Regions from separate parts of the Mycobacterium sp. NGS66 genome, predicted to be linked through region 1. Evidence: riboswitches for the same ligand, from Rfam matches in the RefSeq annotation. Region 1 holds a riboswitch; the other holds the start of a gene.
The links. A riboswitch is a leader RNA that binds a small molecule or an ion and turns the genes downstream of it on or off. The one in region 1 is predicted to bind magnesium.

Region 1 (5,325 bases):
CAGCGCATTGGGCAGGGTGGCCATCACCTGTGACAGCGTCGCCTGCTGGGTGCCGGCCGGCGTGGCAGCAGCTTGGGCGACCGCGGCGGACTGGGCCGCGAGCCCGCTTGCCTGCGTGGTCTGTTGAGGCTGGAGGAACTGGCTCAGCTGGGTCGCGGCCGCCGACGCTCCGGCGTAGCCGTACATGGCGGCGGCGTCTTGAGCCCACATTTCGGCATATTGGATCTCGGTAGCCGCGATAGCTGGGGTGTTTTGACCGAAGAAGTTGGTCGCAATCAACACCATCAGCTGGGCGCGGTTGGCCGCGACGACCGGTGGGGGCACCGTGGCCGCAAACGCTGCTTCATATGCCGCGACGGCGGCCTCGGCCTGCCCGGCGGTTTGCTCCGCCTGCGCCGCGGTGGTGCTCATCCATGCCACGTAGGGCGCGGCGGCGGCCGCCATCGCCGTCGAAGCCGGGCCCAGCCATGCTTGGCCGGTCAGCTCCGCCAGGATTGAGCTGTAACTCGTTGCGGTAGAAAGCAATTCCGCTGCCAACCCATTCCACGCCGACGCCGCGGCCAGTAGCGGGCCCGGCCCCGCTCCGGAATACATCCGAGCCGAGTTGACCTCCGGGGGAAGCATGGCGAAATCCAACAGTGCAGTCATCGCTAGCCTCCTCCCGTTCAGCCAGGGGCCTCAGTGGCCGTGTCGGCGCTCGTGCTTGAGATTCGTGGTTGGTAGCTGGTGAAGTGCGTGAGACGCGCTATCCAGCAGCGGGTGGCCGCGCCACGAACGTGGGCTTGAAGCCGTATTGCGGTACGCTGCGGCCCATTCCTTGCGCGCCCATGCCAAACGGCACTGCGGGCATGCCCGCTGCCATCGCCGGTGGCGGGGCCATCATCGGCGTAGCACCCAGCGCGGACGACAGCGGACCTGCTGGGGCCGCCCCCGCCCAGCTCGGCGGGACCGACAACGGGCCCACCATGGCCGCTCGGCCCAGGTCCGCCGATACGGCGCCGCCCAAGCCGCCAAGACCGGCCAGGCCGCCGGGACCGGCGACAGCTTCACCAAGCGACGTGGCCGCCTCTCCCACGGCTTCGCCGGCCGCGGCGCCGGCCGCTTGGCTGCCGAGCAGGCTCAGAAATGGCCCGATGGTGTTGCTGGGCATGTAGAACCCGGACGAAAAGATGGTGTTCCAGATGTTTGCGTTGGGCCCGAAGTTGTCCCAGAGCCACGACGAATCCAACCCCGACCCGGACCCGGTCAAGTCACTCAAAATCCCCGTCGCCCCGGAGGTCCCCGTCGTCGACGGCGCCGCCATGCTCTGCAGTGTCTTCGGCGTGGCAGAGATCAACTGGGACAGTGTGTTTTGTCCGGTACCGGCTGAGGTGGCGGTCGCTTGGGTGACGGCGGCGGACTGAAGGGCCGGCCCGCCGGGATTAGTGGTCTGCTGCGGAGGGGTGAATTGGGTCAGCCGGGTCGCCACAGCCGACGAGCCCGCGTATCCGTACATGGCGGCGGCATCCTGCGACCACATTTCGGAGTACTGCGCTTCCGTGGCTGCGATCGCAGGAGTGTTTTGGCCGATGACGTTGGTGGAGACCAGCTGTGCCAGCTGGGCGCGGTTTGCCGCTATCTGAGGCGGAGGCACCGTGCCGGCGAATGCGGCTTCGTAGGCCGCTGCTGCGGCCTCTGCCCGGGTGGCGGTCTCCTCGGCCTGTACGGCGGTGGTGTTCATCCACGTCACATAGGGCATGGCCGCTGCGGCCATCGATGCCGATGCCGGGCCCTGCCATTCTTCGTCCGTCAGCGCCGAAAGCACCGAGCCGTACGACAATGCGGCCGAGCGCAATTCAGCAGCCAGCGCCTTCCAGGCCGATGCAGCGCTCACCATCGGGGCCGCACCCGCCCCGGAATACATCCGAGCCGAATTGATTTCCGGCGGGAGCATGGCGAAGTCCAGTACTGCGGTCATCTTTCGCCTTCCCCTTCAGCTGGCTGCGATGGCATTGGCGGCTTCAGTGGCCGCATAGGATGTGGCGCTGGCGCCTAACATGGACGTGAACATCTCGTGGATTGCCGTCGCCTGGGCGCTCACCGCCTGATACATGGCGCCGTGCGCGCTGAATTGCATTGCGGTCAAAGCCGATACTTCGTCGGCGGCTGCGGGGGGCAGGGCGGTGGTCATCGCCGCCGCGGCCACATTCTGTGACGCCAGCCCGGATCCGACTGCATTCAGCTGAATTGTCGCCGCAGCCAGCGCTTCTGGATGCGTCACCACATATGACATCGGACTTCTCCTCACGGAAAGCGGTGTGACGCAGGCCTTTTGGGCCACCCTGGTCGCTGCTTTCCGCGCACCCCATCAACGCACGTGCGAATTGATCACGTGCGGAAGGACTTCGGGGTGTTAACGGACCGCGGAACTAGGGCCGGGGTCGGATCGCCACGAAATGGTCATCGATCTGGAATACGGACTATCGTCGGGACTCATTTCGCTCTCACCTCCTCGCGGCCAGGGCGCACGGGGGCGCCGGTGCTGCACGCGGGGAGAAGTGCCTGAGCAGAAATCTCAGGCACGGCACCCCTCTCGTCAGAGCTTCGGCACTACGCGGCGTATCGGGCCGAAGCCGGAAGCCACTTGGGCTCAACCCTTAAGCCGGGAAGAGCTGTCCTGACCCTGGGCGTCTTTCGACGTTCGAGGTCAGTGGCCTGTATCCACGTAGACGCCTCACCTAGCGAGGTGCGTACGAGAGTCTATGCTTGCACCCGCAGTGCCGTGAGTCAACCCAGTCGATCGCCATGCATTTGCCGCGCTACGCTCGGCCAACGCGTCCGGTGGCTGACTGCGGGATACCGGCGACGACGGAAAGCGTTGATCGGCACGATATGTCGGATGGCCCGACAACAATGTTCGGCTCCTCGAACTCTGCCTCACCGGCCATCCCACAGTCGACGACCCACCCGGCAGTCATCACTGTGCTCAACCCCAGCCGGCCGCCGCGGGCTCCGGCACCAGCTATCGGGTTCGCGACCGCGTTCGCATCGCAAACTCCCTCAGTTGCATTGCGCCCCTGATCTTTTCGTGACCAGACCGGTCGCCCGCGGACCGGTCGGATAATCGGAATTGACGAGTGGTGGGTCGGGGTGCAAGATAGTGCTCGTATGCACCTCGGTAGGTGAGGCGTCTACACGGATACAGGCCACTGACCTCCAACGTCGAGAGACGCCCAGGGTCAGGACAGCTCTTCCCGGCTTAAGGGTTGAGCCCAAGTGGCTTCCGGCTCAACCGGATACGCCGTGTGGTGCCGAAGCTCCGACGAGAGAGGTGCCGCGTTCGGGATTCGCCTGGATGCGCATCTCTCCCGGGCAGTTGGTAGGCACCGCGTGTGCCATGGCCGTGAGGAGGTGAGGGCGAAATGAGTCCCGGCGATAGTCCGTATCCCAGATCCGTCTTGTCCCGATCCGGTTCCGGCCTGGCTCCGGCCGCCTGAACTTCTCGAGCGCCCGTCGAACTACCGCGCTTAACGCGTGGGGTTGCCGCGCGCTCCGATGCGGGTGTCGCGTCGAGTAAGACGAGCCGATCGGGCTCCCCCGTTGGAGCAGATCATGGCTTCTGTTGTGCCACACTGTGTTTCATTGCTGCGAGGCTTCAGTGCTGCGAGGCTTCAGCGCTGCGAGGCTTAGCGGGTCGCGGTCAAGCCGAGCGGCCAACCCTTACTGACTGACTTTCACCCATCGTTCCCAGCACGACTCTTTGCGATAGCGAGACATTCATGGCTTCCATTTCGACCGAGGCACTCGGTGGTGTCGGCGCGTCTGCGACCACGAAGCGCCCTGCATCCCAAGCCCTGACCCTTGCGGCACCGGCGGTATCACCCGGCACTTCCGGTTCGGCGGCGCTGGATTCGGCGCATGTCGGGGACATCATCGGCGCCTTTGGCCGTATCGGTCGAGACGTCAGGCAGGCCGGCCACAGTCGTTGGCAGCGATTGCGATTGCTGATGGTCATCACCGGTCCCGGGCTGATCGTGATGATCGGCGACAACGACGCCGGCGGTGTTGCCACCTACGCCCAGGCCGGCCAGAACTACGGCATGAACCTGTTATGGACACTGGTACTGCTGATCCCGGTGCTGTACGTGAACCAGGAGATGGTGCTCCGCTTGGGGGCGGTCACCAGGGTTGGGCACGCGCGGCTGATTTTTCAGCGATTCGGCAAGTTCTGGGGCGCCTTCAGCATCGGTGACCTGGTGATCCTCAACGCGTTGACGATTGTCACCGAATTCATCGGAGTATCACTGGCACTCGGGTTCTTGGGCTGCCCGAAAATCATCGCGATACCGGCCGCCGCGGTGCTGTTATTCGCGGTCGTAGCCGGTGGCTCGTTCCGCCGCTGGGAACAGGTGACATTCGTGCTGATCGCGGTGAACGTCGCGATCATCCCGCTCGTGCTGTCCGTGCACCCTGCGCTCGGCCCAAGCATGCGTGGCCTACTGCCCTCACTGCCCGGGGAACCAGACTCGGTCGTGCTGATGGTCATCATGGCGATTGTCGGTACCACGGTGGCGCCATGGCAGTTGTTCTTTCAGCAGTCGAACGTCGTTGACAAGCGAATCACGCCGCGCTGGATGCGCTATGGCCGAGCCGATCTGGGTATCGGCATCGTCGCGGTCATCGGTGGAGCGATCGCGCTGATGGCGGCGACGGCGTTCGGCCTCGGCGGTTCGACCGCCGCCGGTAGCTTCATTGACGCCGGCGCGGTCGCGTCTGCGCTGTCCAGTCACGTCGGCCACACGGTCGGCGTGCTGTTCGCGATCATTCTGTTGGACGCGTCGCTGATCGGAGCAAATGTCGTGGGACTGGCCACCACGTACGCCCTCGGTGATGCCTTCGGCAAGCCGCACTCGCTGCACTGGAAGATCACCGAGGCCCCGCTGTTCTACGGCAGCTATGCCGCCCTTCTTGCGGTATCGTCTGCGGTCGCGTTCAGCCCCGATCACGTCCTGGGCCTGATCACCCAAGGTGTCCAGGCCCTGGCCGGGGTGCTGCTCCCGTCGGCGACGGTGTTTTTGGTTCTGCTGTGCAACGACCGCCCGGTGCTCGGTCCGTGGGTGAACACCTTCCGCCAGAATGCCTTGGCGTGGCTGATCGTATGGTCGCTCGTCGTGCTGTCGCTGATGCTGACCGCGGTGACGTTCTTCCCCAAGCTATCCACTGCGACGTTGATCAGTGGCCTCGCTATCGGGGCGGTGTTGGGAATTGTCGGCGCCGCCATCGTCTTCGCGGTCGGCTGGTTCGCCGATCGGCGCAGCGCAGAATCGATGGAAAAGGTTCTCAGCG
Region 2 (5,325 bases), on a different contig from region 1:
CAACGGACCAATCGAGGCCGCGTTTCCGAGCCCGGCCGATACTCCGCTGCCCAGACCACCCAGGCCGCCCAAACCGCCCAGGCCGGCGGTGGGGCCGGCCAGCGCAGCACCAAGCCCTTCGGTCGCCGCTCCCAACGCCTCCGCAGGTTCAGTCGCGTGGCCCATCAGCCCCGTGAATGCACCTAACGTGTTACTGGGCATGTAGAAGCCCGACGAGAAGATGGTGTTCCAGATATTCGCGTTGGGCCCCCATTGATTCCAGAAGCTGTCCAGCGCAGAATTTCCCGACCCTTGCCCAGTCAGGAGGCCAGCGATTTCGCCGAGCCCGGACGTCGAGGCCGATGAGGACGACATTGGTGATGCCATCCCCTGCAGCGTGGTGGGCATGGTGGTGACCAATTGGGACAGCGTCGCCTGTGTGCTCGTCGTGCCCGCCGATGTTCCGGCGGCTTGGGTCACCACGGCAGCCTGGTTGGCCAGAGCGCTCGGGTTGGTGTTTTGCTGCGGCGCACCAAAAGGCGTCAGCTTGGATGCGGCCGCCGACGATCCGGCGTAGCCGTACATTGCCGCCGCGTCCTGGGCCCACATCTGGCCGTAATGAGCTTCGGTGGCCATGATCGCCGGGGTGTTCTGCCCCAAAACGTTGGTCGCCACCAGCGCTGCCAGCTGCGCGCGGTTGGCCGCGATCACCGGCGGCGGTACCGTCATCGCAAATGCGGTTTCATAGGCCGCTGCGGCGGCCGTGGCCTGGCTCGCGGTCTGCTCAGCCTGGGCGGCGGTGGTGTTCATCCATGCGACATAGGGTGCCGCGGCGGCCGCCATCGAGGCCGATGCCGGACCGCGCCAGCCTGCGCTGGTCAGCCCCGAGATCACCGATTCGTAGGTTGTCGCCTGCGAACGCAACTCAGCGGCGAGCCCATTCCAGGCCGATCCGGCAGCCAACATCGATGTCGCTCCTGGACCGGAATACATTCTGGCGGAGTTGATTTCCGGTGGTAACGCGCCGAAGTCAAATATCGTGGTCATCGCAGTACCCCCTTTAGAGAGTCGCAGTAGCGTTGGCTGCCTCGGTGGCAAGATACGAAGCGGCACTGGCAGCTAAGATGCGCACGAACATGTCGTGAACCGCCAGGGCTTGGGCACTTACCGCCTGATACATCGCCGCGTGCGAGCCGAATTGCGTTGCAGTCAACGCAGATACCTCGTCAGCAGCGGCGGGTACCACTGCTGTCGTCGGCAGCGCGGCGGCCGCGTTCTGGGCGGCTAGCGCCGAACCGATACCTTGCAAGTGGTTGGCCGCCGCCGACAGCATTTCCGGCTGTGTGGTCACAAAAGACATCGGACTTCTCCTTAAGGAAGGCAGACTGAAGCTGCGGCTGTGGCGGTGTCACAGCACGCGAGGACCACGCACACCGACGAAACGATGGCGTGCGTGTGTTAACCGAAGCGGCGCAAGCCGATTCAGATGATGGAAACGGTGCCGGGGCCGGATCCGAACGACATGGTCATTGGACTCGGATAGGGACTATCACCGCGACTCATCTCGCTCTCACCTCCTCACGGCCAGGACACACGGGGGTGCCGCCATAGTGCACAACGGGATGAGGTCACCCGGCGAATCAGCCAGGCGCGGCACCCCTCTCGTCAGAGCTTTGGCACTGCACGGCGTATCCGGTTGAGCCGGAAGCCACTTGGGCTCAACCCTTAAGCCGGGAAGAGCTGTCCTGACCGGGGGCGTCTTTCGACGTTCGAGGTCAGTGGCCTATATCCGTGCAGACGCCTCACCTAGCGAGGTGCATGCACGGCAATGCTCACACCAAAACCGGCGCCCGTCAACCCCCTTCACCACGTGAACCCCTGTCAATCCCCTGTGGGTCGGAGTTCGGCGACCCGAATCCGTGATGCAGGATGACCGTGAAATCAGAGTGCGGTTGTGTTTCAGCATGAATATTGTTCTCGGGATTCGGCATTCAGGGCTGTACCTTGACTTGCGTCTTTTGATTTATTGAGCAGCCTTCGTGGCCAAACCGGTAGTTTCCGCTTTTGCCTGAAGCAAGTGAGGTGAGGCAGATGGTCGATAAACCCGAGCCCGGGGGCACCCAGGCATCCCACCGAAGGATCGGCCAACGGACAATCTGCAGCGCCTGATCCACGTGCCTGATCTGGGCGCACATGCGGTCAAAGTTATTCCGCAGAACTACGGATGTCGACCGCCGTCAACAACGTTCGCTAATGGTAGGTGCTGGGGGTGTCCTTTTCACCGGTGCTTGCCGCGATCCTGCACAACGCGCCGTCGGCGGCAGTGGCCACCAACAGCTCCCGGCTGATCCGATACCGCCTCATCAACGGTCAATCACGATCGCCCAACGGGCAGTCGGCGACTGAGCCATCCCTCCTCGATTAGAAAGCAACGCTGCCCTCGGGCAGTCAGTGACGGGCAGTTCCACCACCTAGGCATCGGTCACAACAATCAGACCCGGCCGTCGTGGTTATTGCCGCAGCAGGCGACGGTCGGCATTGAAAAGTGGGGCATGCGCTCATGAGCACAGATACGCACGCGGCGACCGCGAACATCTGGGATCGCTGACTAACAAACTAATGCGGCGCCGGCAGCGGCGCCGGCGGGGAAGCTGGCCCACGACAACAAGTATTCAAGCCGCGTTGGGCCGTGCGCGTCTTCACAGTGCTCCCCCGGTGGCACCCTTACCAAGCCCGATTCACGGGCCTCAAGCTTGTCGACGGCACGTGAAACTGATCACCGCGTGGCATCCAAATTTTGACCCCATGTCTGGTGATCCTGGCTCTAGTCGAGTCAGGAAGGACGAAATAGATGCTGGCCGAGGAGGATTGGGCTGAGATCGTCGTTTGCAACCGGTCCGAGGGGTTGCCGATCAAGGCGATCGCGCGGGTGACGGGTATTTCGCGCAATACCGGGTGGGCAGCGCTGGCCTCGGACAAACCCCCGAAGTATCAGCGGCCGCCGAAAGGTGGGATCCGGACGCAGTTGAGCTGCAGATCCGACAATCGCTGTGGTTGTATCCGACGATGCCGGCGACGGTGATCGCCGAGCGGATCGGTTGGACGCGGTCGATGCGACACTGCCGGGCCGGGTGGCCGAGTTGCGGCCTGAGTCCCTTCCGGACACGGGCGCGAGGGAATATCCGGCGTCGTCGAGCATTAATTCACCCGTGTGGAAGAAACTCACCGCCTCTTCAGTGACAACGAAGTTCTGATACGAGTCTGGGTCCCACCCGATGCCCGGGGATAACTGGAAATTCCTAGGGAGTTGTCGCCTCGCCAGCTCCGTCGCGACCGCCGGGCAGATCGGGTCCATCGGGTTAGCGCCGGGCCCGAATAAGGTTTCGAACGCCACGGGCCGATTCTGGTCGAAGTCGAAGGTAAAGGAGTCGTACGTGCCTACCTGTACCGCAGGCTTCGTCCACTTAGCAGCAGCGCCACGCGCTCATCGCGCTCACCAGTCGTCCAGCCGTTTGGCCTGACGTGGCTCAGCGCCGCGCTGATGATCGCGGAACCCGCCATTAACTTTTGCGAATTCATTGCAACCACGCTTAGCCCGATCTAGCGTCATCATCTTGTGTGTGTGAACGACCCATACCAGTGCGCAGACGTGCAGCACGACTCGGCGAAGCAAGGACGCCCATGACCAACGCCGTTGCCTCGGATGTGTCCGGTTGGGGATTCGCCCGGTTCCGCGCCAGTCTGTCCCGCCGGGACGGGCTGACATTGGCCGGGATGGCCGGCTTCATCCTGATGCTCAATGTCGTCGGTTGGTGTGTGCTGGCGCTACTGGTAGCGCCAAAGAATTATGACCTGGGGCCATCGGGAGTGTTCGGCGTCGGCTTGGGTGTCACCGCGTTCCTGCTCGGGGCTCGGCACGCTTTCGACGCCGACCACATCGCCGCGGTCGACAACACCACCCGCAAGCTGGTTGGCGAGAACCGCCCGGCGATGTCGGTGGGTTTCTGGTTCTCGTTGGGCCACTCGACGGTCGTGTTCACCATTTCGCTGCTGCTGGCCTTGGGAATCCGCGCGCTCGCCGGGCAGATCGGATCCAAGGACAGCAGGTCGGCGTTGCAGGAAAACCTGGGTGTGGTCGGCACCGTCGTTTCCGGGACATTCCTGATGCTGATCGGGCTGATCAACCTGGCGGCGCTGGTCGGTATCACCAAATTATTTCGCCAGATGCGCGGCGGCGAGCTCGACGAGGTGGAGATGGAACGCCAGCTCAACGCCCGCGGTTTCATGGCCCGTGTCCTTGGGCCGATTATGCGCGCGGTCGCCAAGCCGTGGCACATGTACCCGGTCGGGCTGCTGTTCGGGCTCGGATTCGACACCGCCAGCCAGGTGGCGCTGTTGGTACTGGCCTCCGGCTCGGCGGCGTTCGCGCTGCCCTGGTATGCGATCCTTGTTCTGCCGATCCTGTTTGCCGCCGGGATGTGTTTATTCGACACCGCCGACGGGGTGTTCATGTCCCGCGCCTACGGCTGGGCCTTCCTCAAACCGGTTCGCAAGGTGTTCTACAATCTCACGATCACCGCGCTGTCGGTGGCGGTCGCCCTGATCATAGGACTGGTCGAGCTGCTCGGGCTGCTCGCCGAGAAGGCTGGTATCGATTCCGGGCCGCTGGGGTGGGTCGCGTCCCTCGACCTCGGCGTCGTCGGCTACACCGTCGTGAGCTTGTTCGTCTTTACCTGGCTCATCGCACTGGCGATCTGGCGCTTCGGGCGTATCGAGGACAAATGGACCGCCGGCATGCAACGCGCCATCGGCAACGCAGACTAATCACGGCAGCGCCTGACCGGCACGTTTGAGGTATCCATCAGGTAACACCAGTAGATGGCTGAGTCTAGCCAACGACCTCAGTGGCTGACGTCGGCGCCAGAGCACGCGACCCCCTGGCGGCATGGTGAGAATCGACCCCCTGGAGTGGTGGTTGGTGTGTTCAGTCCGGACACATAGCTGATGGACCGCTCCAAAGACATCCCTGGCACTCTCCGAAAGTGAGAGTGCTGATCGTGAACGAACCCTGGTTGGAAATTCTGCTGACCTCGATGCGCGACCAGATCACGGTCGCCGCGACGTGCCGTCGCCACGGCATCTCGCGGCAAAGCTTCTACGTCTACCAACGTCGCTTCTACGTCGTCGTGGTCCTCGCTAAAGAGGGTTGGATGCGGGCGCCGTCGGCGCGGAGCTTGACGGTGGCCAGGAACGCCTGCTCGGCATGTTCCTCGTGGGCGGCGATGGCCCCGGAATCTCTCGGTGGATTCGGCCTGCCGTAGTTTAATCTACGGCCGTACGAACTTT

Region 2: another riboswitch for magnesium. It lies ahead of AC5Y2L_RS25020 (PE family protein); the one in region 1 lies ahead of AC5Y2L_RS21070 (NRAMP family divalent metal transporter).

Annotation. Positions count from the first base shown of each region.
Region 1 is NZ_JCALCG010000012.1:188,411-193,735, forward strand. Features, by position in the region: gene AC5Y2L_RS21055 (PPE family protein) at 1-648, opposite strand, end outside; gene AC5Y2L_RS21060 (PPE family protein) at 746-1,957, opposite strand; gene AC5Y2L_RS21065 (PE family protein) at 1,973-2,272, opposite strand; M-box (ykoK) riboswitch at 2,561-2,732, opposite strand; M-box (ykoK) riboswitch at 3,147-3,317, shown strand; gene AC5Y2L_RS21070 (NRAMP family divalent metal transporter) at 3,759-5,325, shown strand, end outside.
Region 2 is NZ_JCALCG010000017.1:68,193-73,517, reverse strand. Features, by position in the region: gene AC5Y2L_RS25025 (PPE family protein) at 1-1,026, opposite strand, end outside; gene AC5Y2L_RS25020 (PE family protein) at 1,040-1,339, opposite strand; M-box (ykoK) riboswitch at 1,630-1,800, opposite strand; partial or broken gene AC5Y2L_RS25015 (copper-transporting ATPase) at 2,130-2,404, shown strand; partial or broken gene AC5Y2L_RS25010 (IS21 family transposase) at 2,831-3,140, shown strand; gene nicT (Nickel transporter NicT) at 3,661-4,803, shown strand; gene AC5Y2L_RS25000 (hypothetical protein) at 5,037-5,300, shown strand.